Regions from separate parts of the Geodermatophilus sp. URMC 61 genome, predicted to be linked through region 3. Evidence: riboswitches for the same ligand, from Rfam matches in the RefSeq annotation. Region 3 holds a riboswitch; each other region holds the start of a gene.

Region 1 (3,195 bases), 1.6 Mb from region 3:
CTGCCAGACGCGGTGACGATCTCAGGACGCGGTGCTGATGGCGTCGATCGCCGTCCGGGCCTGTTCCCGCAGCGCGTCCGAGATCGGTGCCGACCCGGCCACCTCGGCGGCCGCGTCCTGCCCCTCCTCGCTGGTCACGTAGGTCATGAAGTCCGCGACCAGGTCGGCGGTCGGCTGGTCCTCGTAGGCCATGCAGCCCAGGTGGTAGCTGACCAGCACGATGGGGTAGCTGCCGGACGCGGCCGTCGTCCGCTCCAGCTCCAGGGCGAAGTCGTACGGACCGCGGCCGGGCAGCGGCGCGGACCCTTCCACGACGGCGGCCGCGGCCTCCGGCGTGGGCGCGACGAACTCGCTCCCGACGCCGATCCGGGCCACGCCCAGGTCGCCGGCCTGGGAGAGGTCGGCGTAACCGACGGTCCCCTCGCCGCCGGCCACGGCGGCCACCACCCCGGAGTTGCCCTGGGCCGACTCGCCGCCCTCCACGGGCCATTCGCCGTCCGGCTCGAACGGCCAGGCCTCGGGCGCGGCGGCGGCCAGGTACTCCGTGAAGTTCTCGGTCGTCCCCGACTCGTCGGAACGGTTGACGGGGGTGATCGGCAGGCCCGGCAGCGCGACGCCGGGGTTGTCCGCGGCGATCGCGGGGTCGTCCCAGCGGGCGATCTGCCGGGCGAAGACCCCGGCCAGGACCGTGGGGGAGAGGTGCAGCTCCGCCACCCCCGGGAGGTTGTGCACCACCGCGATCGGCGAGATGTAGTTCGGCAGCTCGAACACCTCGCCGCCGCAACGCTCCCGTGCCGCGACGAGCTCCTCCTCGTCCAGCGGCGCGTCGGAGCCGGCGAAGTCGATGCCGCCGGCGACGAACTGCTCGCGGCCACCGCCGGAGCCGACCGGGTCGTAGTCCACGGTGACGCCCGGCTGCACGGCCGAGTACCCGGCGGTCCACCCCTGCATCGCCGCCTGCTGGCTGCTCGCCCCGGCGCCCACGAGTGCGCCGCTGAGGTCACCGGCGGCCACCGCGCCCTGGCCGCGCTCGTTCGGGGGCACGTACTGCGACAGCGCCACCGCCACACCGGCCACCGCGGCGACCCCGACGGCTGCGGCGACCTTCCTCCGGGCCGACACCCGCGTCCTCCCGCCATCCGGCCCCGCGCGCTCCGCGCCGGGCGTCCGGACACGACCCTAGGCGTCGCTCCCGGCCCCCACCGATCGGCACCCGGGGCGCCGTTACACGGGTTCCGTCTCCGCCGCCGAGGCCTGTGGACGACGCCCGGGCAGCGTCCACAGCCCCCCGATCGGAGTAGTGCGTGGCCGACATCACAGCAGACACGGGGTGTGAGAGCAGGTTCGGGCGGCAAACCGCGGAACTCCGGCGTTTCTGCTGGTCACCTCGCGCGTCACGACGGCACCACCGGTCACTGCACGGCGGTCGCGTGCTGACACCGCGTAGTGGAGGCGGTGCCCTGGCGGCAAGGCGGCGCGTCGGCTCCGTTACCCGATCGTGACCCGAGGCTCCGATCCGTGTAGGTTCCCCGACGGCCTTGCCGGGCTCAGCTCCTCGGGAACCGAGGGCCTCGGCACGGCTCCGCCGAACCGCCGACGTCCCGATCCGGGGCCGAGGTGGACCGGGGACCCACCGAACTCCTGGGGTGAGTCCTGCCTGCGCAGGGGGTGCGCAGGCAGGTAGGGCGCCGTCCGGCCCGAACCCGTCAGCTAACTCGGTAGGCGGTCGCGAGGATGGGAGAACTGTCGCCTTGGCGACCCTGCACCGCCTGAACACCGTGGTCCGCTGCGCCACGTCACCCCGCAGCCGCACGCGCGCGCCGCGCCGCGCCGTCGTCGTCGCCGCCGCGGTGGCCGGGCTCCTGGCCGGCACCCCCGTCGTCGCCGGCGCCGCGCCCGCACCCGCCGCCTCGGAGCAGGCGTCCCTCGAGGAGCAGGTCAAGGCCATCGAGGAGCAGGTCAAGGCGGCCGAGGAGCAGCTGCAGCGGATGACCGTCGAGGCGGAGGCCGCCGCCGACGCCGCGCTCGTCGCCCGCGCCCAGTTGGCCCAGGGCCAGGCCGAGGCCGAGCGGACCGCCGCCGAGCTCGCCGTCGCCCAGGCCGACGTCGTGGCGGCGAAGGAGGACATCGCCGCGCTCGGCCGCGAGGCCTACATGGGCGCCGAGGAGCGCTACGGCGACCTCGAGCTCATCCTCGACGCGCAGAGCCCGACCGAGCTGCTGCAGCAGGCCGCGACCATGGAGCAGCTCGGCGACCACCGCGCCGAGCGGCTGCAGGAGTTCCTCACCGTCCAGGCGCGGGTCGAGGAGGCGGACCGCGCTGCCCGCGCCGCCGTCGCGCAGCTCGGCGAGCTCGCCCGCAAGGCCGACGAGGCCGAGCGGGCCGCCAACGAGCACCTCGCTCGCGCCCAGGCCGACTACGACGCCCGTGCGGCGGAGAAGGCCCGTCTCGACGGGGAGCTGCGCCTGGCCGGAGAGCGGCTGCTCGCCTCGCAGGGCGCCGCCGACCCGGTCGCCGCGTGGAGCGCCCGCCAGTCACTGGCCAGCTCCGCCGACGTCTCCGGCATGCCGACCGCCGGCCGGATGACCTCCTGCTACGGCCCGCGGTGGGGGACCATGCACCAGGGCATCGACATCGCCGCCCCCATCGGCACCCCGATCTACGTGCCCGAGGACGGCGTCGTCCTGCAGGCCGGCGCGGCCAGCGGCTTCGGTCAGGCCGTGTACGTGCAGCACGGTGACGGGCAGATCACCCTCTACGGGCACGTGAACCAGTTCTACGTCGGCGCCGGCCAGGTCGTGAAGGCCGGGGACCACATCGCCGACGTGGGCAACAAGGGCCAGTCCACCGGGCCGCACCTGCACTTCGAGGTGCACCAGGGCGGGCTCTACGCCAGCCGGGTCAACCCGATGCCGTGGCTCCAGGCGCACGGCATCGCGCGGGGCGGCGCCTGCTGAAGAAGGACCCCGTCCTCCCCATCCCTCGCACGCTCGGGGCGGGACCCGAGAGGGGGCCGGGCGGGACGTTGGAGCGGGGCCTCACCGACGCGGCCGCCGGGGGAGTGCTCCTCCGGCGGCCGCGTCCGGTCTACCGCCGTCCGCGCAGCCGGCCGAGCAGGCCGCCCACACCGCCGAGGGTCTGCGCCGCCAGCGCCAGGATCGGGCCGCCCGGGATGCCCGGCGCCGACTGCACGAT
Region 2 (3,195 bases), 460 kb from region 3:
GATGTAGACCACCGGGGCCGTGAGCATCGGCAGCGTGAAGTGCACCAGGTCGTCGAAGCGGACGAACTGGTCGTACAGGCCCAGCGTCTCGCCGAACCCCTGCAGCGCCATGCCCAGGGTCAGCGACAGGTCGTAGAGCCGGGGCAGGTTCACCGCCCGTGCGACGAGGGTGATGCTGCCCAGTGCGGCCAGCAGCGCAGCCGACCCCCACTGCCCGTCCGCCGCGTACACCACGGCCCCGGCGAGGATGACCAGCCGGAGGACGTCGATGCCGTCCCTGATCCACGGGGTCCAGTCCCCCAGCAGCAGCGTGCGCCTGTCCACGTCACCGACCTAACCGGACCGAGCGGGGGAGTCGCACAGCGACCGCCGGGGACGGTGCCCGGCTCGCCGCTGACGACGCTGCGTCACCGGGCTCCGTCGTCACCCACGCGACCGGGGGACGACGGTGTCTCCGGCGCGCGCACCGGAACGTCCCGGTGCTGCACTGTCCCCGGCCGGTGCAGCACCGCCGGGGGGCACCGCGGGACAGGAGGACGCCGTGACCGATCGCGAGCTCGGGCCGACCGCCGCGCGCAGCAGTCGGACGACCCTCTGCACGAGCCACGCTCCCGGCCACGCCGTCCAGCCCACCCGCGTGCTGCTCTGCGACAGCAGTCCTGACGATGTCTGGACGCCGGTCGTCGTCATGGGCGCCGTGGGCGACGAGCTCACCGTCGCCTGCGGCGCGGAGCTCCGCCGCTACCGCAACCACGAGACCGGCCGGCTGCTGGACCTGGCCGACACCACCGGGCCCGACGCGCTGCTCAACGAGCGGTACGGCCTGCTCTTCCTGCGCACCTGGCCGCAGGACGCCGCATCGGTGTTCTCGCTGCAGCCGGCCGACCAGCCGCCGCACCCCTGCGGCTGACCGCCGTCGAGATCGCCGATCTCGCCCGTCCACAGCGTCGTGGCCGTGCGCGGTCGGCGATCTCGACGTGGGAACGGGTCAGGCGACCCGGCGGGCGCCCGCGTAGCTCGGCATGGAGTCGAGGTTCATGACCTGGACCGGCTTGCTGGAGTTGAGCGCGTGCACGATCTGGCCGTTGCCGACGTACATCGCCACGTGCGAGACCGGGCTGTAGAAGAACACCAGGTCGCCGGGCTGCAGGTTCGCCTTGGACACCGGGGTGCCGACCGTCGACTGCGCCTTGGACGTGCGCGGGAGGGAGACGCCGGCCGCCTTGTAGGAGAAGGTGGTCAGCCCCGAGCAGTCGAAGGAGTTCGGGCCGGTGGCGCCGTACACGTACCGGTCACCCACCTGGGCGAGCGCGGTGTTGACGGCGGTCTGGGCGGCGCCGCTGGCCGCGGCGGCCGGGGCCGCGGCGACAGCCGGGGCCGCCGCGAGGGCCTGACCGGTCGCGCCACCGACAGCGGCCGAGGCGGGGAGGGGGGCGAGGGTGATCCCGGCGCCGGCGATGGCGGCGACGGCGACACCCCGGAACGAGCGACGAGCGAAGGACGTGCGGGCAGTCGTCATCGACGACGGTTCTCCTGTTCTCCACGACCGCCTACCGGGTTAGCTGACGGGTTCGGACGGGGGAGTCGCCCGGCGCGACGAGGTCGCGCTTCACCCCAGTGCTGCGGTGGGTCCCCGGCCTGCGCACGGGTCATCGACCAGTGCACGGTTCGGCGGCGCCCGGCGGGTGTCGCAAGGTCAGCGACGTGGGCCCTCCGGACGGCGACCGAGGCTAGGTGGGTCCTTCGGCCCTGTACAAAGCACGGACCGGGGTGCCACAGGGTGTTCGGCGCGGACCGCGACACGCCGAGCTGACCACCACGGACGCCGCTGACGGGCCGTCGGCCCGCGCGGCAAACGTGCTGGTCAGAACGTTATGAAAAAGTTTCACTTTCAACGGAGCGCCTGTGCACAGCGTGCAGACCCATGCGCGGACAGCTCTGGCGTCGTCGTGGTTGGGGTGGGTCCTCGCCGGGCACGACCAGAGCCAACCGACCCAAGGAGGAACACCATGGCCGGCATGCTGAGGAAGGTCCTGGCCTCGGGGATCGCGGCGAAGGTCATCCAGGAGGCCCGCAAGCCGCAGAACCAGGCCAAGATCAAGGAGTTCATCGCCAAGATGGGCGAGCAGAACAAGAAGCAGGGCGGCGGCCGGGGCTACGGCCGCGGTCCGGTGCGCTGAGCGCCCGCCGCTGACCCGACGGCGACCCCCCGCTCGCTCCGGGTGGGGGGTCGCCGCCATGCTCGGGGACCGTGCTGCGCATCGCCGTCCTCGACGACTTCCAGTCCGTGTCCGGCAAGTTCGCCGACTGGTCGCGCCTCCCCGAGCAGGCCGAGGTCGTCGCCTTCGCCGACCACCTCGACGACGAGGACGCCGTCGCCGAGCGGCTGGCCGGGTTCGACGTCGTCGTCGCCATGCGCGAGCGCACCCCGTTCCCGCGCGGCCTCCTCGAGCGGCTCCCGCGGCTGCGGCTGCTGGTCACCACCGGCTCCCGCAACGCCGCCATCGACGTCGCCGCGGCGGCCGAGCGCGGCGTGACCGTCTGCGGCACCGGCGCCCACCCCACCGGCCCGGTCGAGCTGACCTGGGCGCTGATCCTCGCCGTGGCCCGGCACGTCCCCGAGGAGGACGCCGGGGTGCGGGCCGGCGGCTGGCAGCGGACCGTCGGCACCGACCTCGCCGGCGCCCGGCTCGGCGTCGTCGGCCTCGGCCGGCTCGGCACCCGCGTCGCCCGCATCGGCCAGGCCTTCGGCATGGAGGTCGTCGCCTGGAGCCAGAACCTCTCCGACGAGCGCGCCGCCGAGGCCGGCGTGCGACGCGTCGACCGGGACGAGCTGTTCGCCACCGCCGACGTCGTCACCGTCCACCTGGTGCTCTCCGAGCGCACCCGCGGTCTGGTCGGCCGCGACGAGCTCGCCCGGGTGAAGCGCACCGCGATCCTGGTCAACACCTCGCGCGGACCGGTCGTCGACGAGGCCGCGCTGCTCGAGGCGCTGTCCCAGGGCCGCCTCGCCGGCGCCGGCCTCGACGTCTACGACCGCGAGCCGCTGCCCGCCGCCTCGCCGCTGCGCAGCGCGCCGCGCACCGTGCTCACCCCGCACCTGGGCTACGTTACCCGCGACACCTACCGCGTCTTCTACGGCGACGCCGTGGACGACGTCGCCGCCTTCCTCCGCGGCGAGCCGGTCCGCGTCAT
Region 3 (3,195 bases):
CACTTCGACGTCATCAAGGGCGGGATGGAGCGGTACAAGACAGACATGCCGTTCTTCAAGCCCGGCCGGGTCGGCCCGAACTACTCGGAGTACCTGACCTTCGAGGGCATCAGCGTGGAGGACGGCCGGAACTACTACATGAACGCCACGGTCGCCTACCGCCGAGCCTGCCTCAACGCCATCAACTACCTGATGCCGGCGATGGACTGGACCTTCGAGCAGGCGTACCTGTTCCTCGGGGCGGCGCCCATCGACGGCCGGATCGGCGGCGTGGTGGACATCCCCAACAGCGCGGTCTCGCTCAGCATCCCGTTGTCGATCTTCGACCGGAGTCTCCTGCCGGAGGGTGCCGGCGGAGGTCGCGAGCTGGTCGCGGACTGACCGATCCCGGTCCGGGGCGGCGGCCCCGCCCCGGACCCTCAGCACCGGCAGGAGACGCCCCCGTGCCCCTCTACGAGTTCCGCTGTCCGCAGTGCGGCCCGTTCGACCTGCGACGGGACATGCAGGACGTCGCTGACGCCGCCGTCTGTCCCTCCTGCGACCAACCGGCCCGGCGGGTCTACGCCGTCTCAGGCGGCAGGCCATGGAGAGGGCCGCTGCGCGACGCCGGGAAGGCCGACCGCGCGCGCGTCGAGCGGGCGCGCAGCGGTGAACCGGTGGTCACCGGCCCTCCGGCCGGGCGCCGGTTCCCCCGACGGAGCGGGCACCACCACTGAGAACGACCGAGGGACCGCCCGTGCGGACGGCCCCTCGGTCGTAGCGTCGGACGGGCGCGGCGCGCCCCGGCAGGCCGTCGGCCCCGTCCCGGGTCCCGCCCTGAGCCTGCGAGGGGTGGGGAGGACGGGGTCCTCTCTCAGTACCAGCCGGTGGACTGCGAGTGCGCCCAGGCGCCGCACGGGCTGCCGTAGCGGCTGTCGATGTAGATGAGGCCGGCGTCGATCTGGCGGTAGCCGTCCGACGTCTTGGCGATGCCGGTGCTGGCCCAGGTCGAGTTCAGGAACTGCGGGATGCCGTAGGCGGTGCTGCTGGGGTTCTGCGCGTCGGGGTTCCAGCCGCTCTCCTTGCCCCACAGGTTCTCCAGGCAGCTGAACTGCTGGGCGCTGCCGACCTTGCTCATCGCGTAGTCCTTGAAGGAGCCCCGCGGCGCGGCGGACGACGCGGCGGGGGCCGCAGCCGATGCGGCGGCCTTCTCGGCGGCCTCGCGCTCCGCGGCCTCACGGGCGGCGGCCTCGGCCGCGGCCTTCTCGGCGGCCTCGCGGGCGGCCTGCTCGGCGGCGGCCTTCTCGGCGGCCTGGCGGTCCAGCTCGGCCTGCTCCGCGGCGGCCTGCGCCTGCGCGGCCTGTACCTCGGCGGCCTGGCGCTCGCTGCGGGAGGCGGCGAGGTCCTGCAGCGGGGCCAGCTCGGTGGCGGCCGGGGCGGCGAGCGGCTGCTGGGCCGACTCCTCGGTGATGCCGAGCTGCTCGGCCACGCTCATCGAGGCCGGGACCGTCTCGGTCTCGGCCTCGGCGGCCGGCTGGGCCCCGATGACGGTGCTGACGACGACCGCGCCGGCGGCGGCGGTGGCCAGCAGGATCGCCGGACGGCGGCCGCGGGCGGGCAGCCGCAGGCGACGGCGGGTGGTCCGGTCGGTGGGGGCGTCGGTGGCCGGGACGGCCGGGAACTGCTTGGTGTCCATCAGGTGGGGGGCTCCGTGGCGAGAGGGCGCGCGGGCTCGGTCCTCCGTGCAGAGGACAGCCCGGGGCGGCGCGGTCTACGGGGGCGTCGGCGGATCGCGGAGTGCCGGCGGGCGCGGTCGAGTGCCGGGTCAGCAGGCCGGGGAGGAGGCGCGAGGTGCGCGCGGCCGGGTGAGCCGGCGAGCCGCGAGGGCCCGTGGGCGGGGCATGCGACGAGCTCCGTTCTTCCGTGAGCCGCCTACCGAGTTAGCTGACGGGTTCGGGCGGGAAGCAGCCCTACCGGCCCGCGTCTCGTGCTCGCGGGCGGGATTCACCCCAGTACTGCGGTGGGTCCCCGGCTCGCGTCCGCTGGCGGCGGACACGACTCGGCGGCGTCCGACCAGGCTCCCCGAACGGGGACGAGACGACCGACCGGACGTGAGCCACCGTAGGGGCCGTTACCGTCCCGTGACAATCGCGTCGATCACATCGGGAACGTGAGTCACGTCGCAGTCCGGTGCCCGCCTCCCTCCGAGGGAGGCGGGCGAGGGGAATACCGACCGACCGGATGCGTTGCACCGGCCGGTAGTTGCACTCTCAACCAATGGAGACCGACATGCAGTTCGGCGTCTTCTCGGTCAGCGACATCACGACCGATCCCACCACCGGCCGCACGCCCACCGAGGCCGAGCGGATCCAGGCGATCGTCACCATCGCGAAGAAGGCCGAAGAGGTCGGGCTCGACGTCTTCGCCCTGGGCGAGCACCACAACCCGCCGTTCTTCTCCTCCTCGCCGACCACCACGCTGGCCTACATCGCCGCGCAGACGTCGCGGCTGCAGCTGTCCACGGCGACCACGCTGATCACGACCAACGACCCGGTGAAGATCGCCGAGGACTACGCGATGCTGCAGCACCTGGCCGGCGGCCGGGTCGACCTGATGATGGGCCGCGGCAACACCGGCCCGGTCTACCCGTGGTTCGGGCAGGACATCCGCAACGGCCTGCCGCTCGCGGTGGAGAACTACGCGCTGCTGCGCCGGCTGTGGGACACCGACGTCGTCGACTGGTCCGGGCAGTTCCGCACGCCGCTGCAGGGCTTCACCTCGACCCCGCGGCCGCTGGACGGGGTGGCGCCGTTCGTGTGGCACGGCTCGATCCGCTCCCCGCAGATCGCCGAGCAGGCCGCCTACTACGGCGACGGCTTCTTCTCCAACCACATCTTCTGGCCGGCCGAGCACACCGCCCGGATGGTGGAGTTCTACCGCCGCCGCTTCGAGCACCACGGCCACGGCGCCGCCGACCAGGCGATCGTCGGCCTGGGCGGGCAGGTGTTCATGCGGAAGAACAGCCAGGACGCGATCGCCGAGTTCCGGCCGTACTTCGACAACGCGCCGGTCTACGGCCACGGCCCGTCGCTGGAGGACTTCTCCCGCGAGACGCCGCTGACCGTCGGCTCCCCGCAGCAGGTCATCGAGCGGACCCTGGGCTTCCGTGAGTACGTCGGGGACTACCAGCGGCAGCTGTTCCTCATCGACCACGCC
Region 4 (3,195 bases), 110 kb from region 3:
TGGACGCCTGCCGCCGGTCAGGACCCGCCGCCGTCCTCGCCTGGGGTCGCCTCGTCGGCCAGGGCCGCCAGCTGGTCCCGCGCGGCGGCGGCCACCCGGGCCGGCACGCCCAGGTCGGCCAGCTGCTGGGCGGCGGCCGCCATCTCCGCGGTCCGGCGGCGGGCGTGCTCGCGGGACGTGGTCAGGAACACCTCGAGGTCGGTGGCGGCGAAGCGGTCCAGCTCCGCGGCGATGTCGCGCCGCAGCCAGTCGCCGACCCCGGCCGCCTCCGCGCCCTGCACCGCCTCCACCACGGCGGCGGCCACGCCCTTCCAGAAGACGCTGCGCAACAGCTTGCGGGAGATCGCCGCACCCGCCGGACCGTCGAGCACGTCCACGGTCACGCCGAACCCGGCCAGCACCTGCGCGTACCTGCGGGCGCCGTCCCCGGACACCAGCATCGGGGTGCGCAGCCCGCGCCCGGGGACGGTCCCCAGCAGCGCCACGTCGGCCACCGGGACACCCCGGTCGGCGAGGGTCGCGGCGAGGTCCCGCTTCACGCGGGGCGCGGCGGTGTTGAGGTCGGCCCAGATCGCCCCGGGCTGCAGCCGGGGCAGGGCGTTGCGCAGCGCGACGGGCGCGTCGGCGGCGCTGTTCACGCTGAGCACCAGGTCGGCGTCCGCGACCGCCGCGGCCTCGTCGGTGCGCGGCAGCACCCCGGGTGGCGGAGCCACCCGGGGGTCGTAGCCCCGCACGTCGGCACCGAGAGCGACCAGGTCGCGGGCGATCTCCGCCCCGGCCTCCCCCAGTCCCAGCAGCGCGATCGCCGGCGGTCGGTCCACGGTCCCCACCTCCTGCGGCCCCCGGCGGGCCGCCCCGGCGGACTGTAGGCCGGGACCGGTGCGGCCGGTCAGCCGCGGCCGTCGTCCGCGAGGACGAAGAGCACCGAGATGCCGGCCAGGTCGAGCACCTTGCGGAACCGCGGGGACGCCGACCGGAGCACCGCCGGCCGCCCGTCGCGCGCCGCGGACTGCGCCCACCGCACCAGCAGCGACAGCCCCGTGGAGTCGATGTAACCGACGGAGGCGACCTGCACGGCCACCAGCTCGCGCTCGTCGAGGCCGTCGGCGCGCATCCGCCGCACGAGGGGTTCGTCGACGTCGCCGATCAGGTGCAGGACCGGGCCGGCGCCCTCCTGCACCACCCGGTAGGAGCCGCTCGGCGGCTCGGACCCGGAGCTCAGGTGGTGCACGCCCCCACTGTGACCGCGCCCGTCCCCAGCGACAAGCAGGACCCGAGCAGTGTCACCGGACCGTCACTGCACGGGCCTCCGGGGGGCAGCCGGAGAGCGCGGACCCCCTCGACCGGAGGTCCGGCAGCACGTGGTGGACCAGCTCGGACGGGATCGCGAGCACCGACCCGTCGTCGGCGGGCCGCTGCGGGTCGACGGTGGCTACCGGTGCCGTCAGGACGCAGTGTGCGCGGACCGGTCACCGTGGGTCATCCCGACCCGGGGTGTCCGACCGCGCCCGTACCGCGGTTTGTCACGCCGAGGTCACGGACCTACCGTTCCGGCCGTCCGACCGGGTCGTCCGCCACTCCCCCGTGGCGACCGGGCGGACGCCGCCGAACCCCGTACCGGCCCGTCTCGCCGGATCGGGGGCCGGGGACCCACCGCAGCACCGGGGTGAAGCGCCACCCGGCCGCCAGGCCGGGCAGCGCCGGGCGTCTTCCCGCCCGAACCCGTCAGCTAACTCGGTAGGCGGCCGTGGAAGGAAGGACAGACCCGCCTCCATGGCGAGTGCACCCACCCCTGCCCGCCGTGCGGTCCCCCGCATCGTGATCGGCCTGATCGCCGCCGGCGGCCTCACGCTCACGACCGTCCCCGCCGCCGCCAGTCCCGAGGACCCCGAGACCTCCGCCGAGGCCGCCGCGCTCGTCGCCGAGCGGGCCCACGACCTCGAGGTCGTCACCGAGCGGTTCAACGAGGCGCGCGAGCAGTTGCGCGCCACCCAGGACGCCGCCGCGCAGGCCGCCCGGGACGTCGCCGCCGCCGAGGCTGCCCTGGCCGCGGCGCGCGAGCAGGTCCGCGCCGTCGCCCGCGGCGCCTGGACCGGCGACCGGCTGACCACGCTCTCGGCGGTGCTCACCGCCGACTCCCCCGACGAGCTGCTCGACCGGGTCGGCACGCTCCAGGCGATCGCCGACCACACCAACGGTGTCCTCGGCGGCGCGGTGCAGGCCACGGACTCCGCCGCCGCGGCGCGCAGCGCGGCCGAGCGCACCGCGGCCGAGGCCGCCGCGCTGCTGGACCGGGTCGCCGCCCAGCAGGCCGACCTCGACCGGCAGGTCGCCACCTTCCAGGCCGTGTACGACCGGCTGGCGGCCGAGGAGCAGCGGGCCGCCCGCGAGGCCGCGGAGCGGCACACGGCCGAGGAGGCCGCGGCCGCGCAGCAGCAGGCCGCAGCGGCGGTGGCCCCGACCCCGGCGCCGCGGGTGGCGGCGGCCGGCGGCGCCGCGGCGACCGCCGTCGACACCGCCCTGGCACAACTCGGCGACCCCTACGTGTGGGCCGCCGCCGGGCCAGACGCCTTCGACTGCTCGGGCCTGGTGCAGTACGCCTACGCCGCCGCCGGCGTGCGCCTGCCGCACTCCAGCCGGATGCAGGCGCAGACGGGGACGCCGGTGTCGCGGTCGCAGCTGCAGCCCGGCGACCTGGTGTTCTTCTACAGCCCGGTCAGCCACGTCGGCATCTACGTCGGCGACGAGCAGATGGTGCACGCCTCGACCTCCGGCCAGCCGGTCGAGGTCGCCTCGATCGACTCGATGGGCGGCTACAACAGCGCCCGCCGGATCGGCTGAGGCCCGGGCGGCGCCTCCGTCAGCCGGCGGGGGTGCCGCCCTCCTGGACCGCGCCGTCCTGCGCGGAACAGCGCACGGCGACGATCGCGACGTCGTCCTCCGGCCGGGGCCCGACGATCCGCTCGATGAGCGCGTCGCACAGCCGGTCGACCGGGACCGGACCCAGCTCGCGCACCGCGGCCACCAGCCGGTCGGTGCCCTCGTCGATGCCGGTGCGGCCCTGCTCGACCAGCCCGTCGGTGTAGAAGAGCAGCGTGTCGCCCGCACCGACCTCCGCCACGGCGTCGCTGCGGGGCGCGGTCGACTCCGCACCGAGCAGCGTCTGCGGCTCGCTCGCCAGCAGCTCCACCCGGC

Evidence for each region. Region 3 has a riboswitch for cyclic di-AMP ahead of ACU610_RS10240 (aggregation-promoting factor C-terminal-like domain-containing protein). Riboswitches for the same ligand answer to the same signal wherever they lie in the genome.
Region 1: it holds a riboswitch for cyclic di-AMP, as region 3 does, so the genes downstream of both, ACU610_RS02850 (peptidoglycan DD-metalloendopeptidase family protein) here and ACU610_RS10240 (aggregation-promoting factor C-terminal-like domain-containing protein) in region 3, are expected to answer to the same signal.
Region 2: it holds a riboswitch for cyclic di-AMP, as region 3 does, so the genes downstream of both, ACU610_RS12390 (C40 family peptidase) here and ACU610_RS10240 (aggregation-promoting factor C-terminal-like domain-containing protein) in region 3, are expected to answer to the same signal.
Region 4: it holds a riboswitch for cyclic di-AMP, as region 3 does, so the genes downstream of both, ACU610_RS09710 (C40 family peptidase) here and ACU610_RS10240 (aggregation-promoting factor C-terminal-like domain-containing protein) in region 3, are expected to answer to the same signal.

Annotation. Positions count from the first base shown of each region.
Region 1 is NZ_JBRFHZ010000002.1:604,596-607,790, forward strand. It holds gene pstS (phosphate ABC transporter substrate-binding protein PstS) at 22-1,122, opposite strand; cyclic di-AMP (ydaO/yuaA leader) riboswitch at 1,574-1,740, shown strand; gene ACU610_RS02850 (peptidoglycan DD-metalloendopeptidase family protein) at 1,752-2,957, shown strand; gene ACU610_RS02855 (maleylpyruvate isomerase N-terminal domain-containing protein) at 3,088-3,195, opposite strand, start outside.
Region 2 is NZ_JBRFHZ010000002.1:2,677,955-2,681,149, reverse strand. It holds gene ACU610_RS12400 (hypothetical protein) at 1-324, opposite strand, end outside; gene ACU610_RS12395 (hypothetical protein) at 542-910, shown strand; gene ACU610_RS12390 (C40 family peptidase) at 989-1,519, opposite strand; cyclic di-AMP (ydaO/yuaA leader) riboswitch at 1,532-1,665, opposite strand; gene ACU610_RS12385 (hypothetical protein) at 2,010-2,180, shown strand; gene ACU610_RS12380 (D-2-hydroxyacid dehydrogenase family protein) at 2,252-3,195, shown strand, end outside.
Region 3 is NZ_JBRFHZ010000002.1:2,219,973-2,223,167, forward strand. It holds gene fmdA (formamidase) at 1-381, shown strand, start outside; gene ACU610_RS10235 (FmdB family zinc ribbon protein) at 444-716, shown strand; gene ACU610_RS10240 (aggregation-promoting factor C-terminal-like domain-containing protein) at 854-1,675, opposite strand; cyclic di-AMP (ydaO/yuaA leader) riboswitch at 1,894-2,054, opposite strand; gene ACU610_RS10245 (LLM class flavin-dependent oxidoreductase) at 2,257-3,195, shown strand, end outside.
Region 4 is NZ_JBRFHZ010000002.1:2,110,509-2,113,703, forward strand. It holds gene ACU610_RS09700 (DUF1932 domain-containing protein) at 18-821, opposite strand; gene ACU610_RS09705 (STAS domain-containing protein) at 890-1,231, opposite strand; cyclic di-AMP (ydaO/yuaA leader) riboswitch at 1,619-1,759, shown strand; gene ACU610_RS09710 (C40 family peptidase) at 1,774-2,841, shown strand; gene ACU610_RS09715 (SpoIIE family protein phosphatase) at 2,861-3,195, opposite strand, start outside.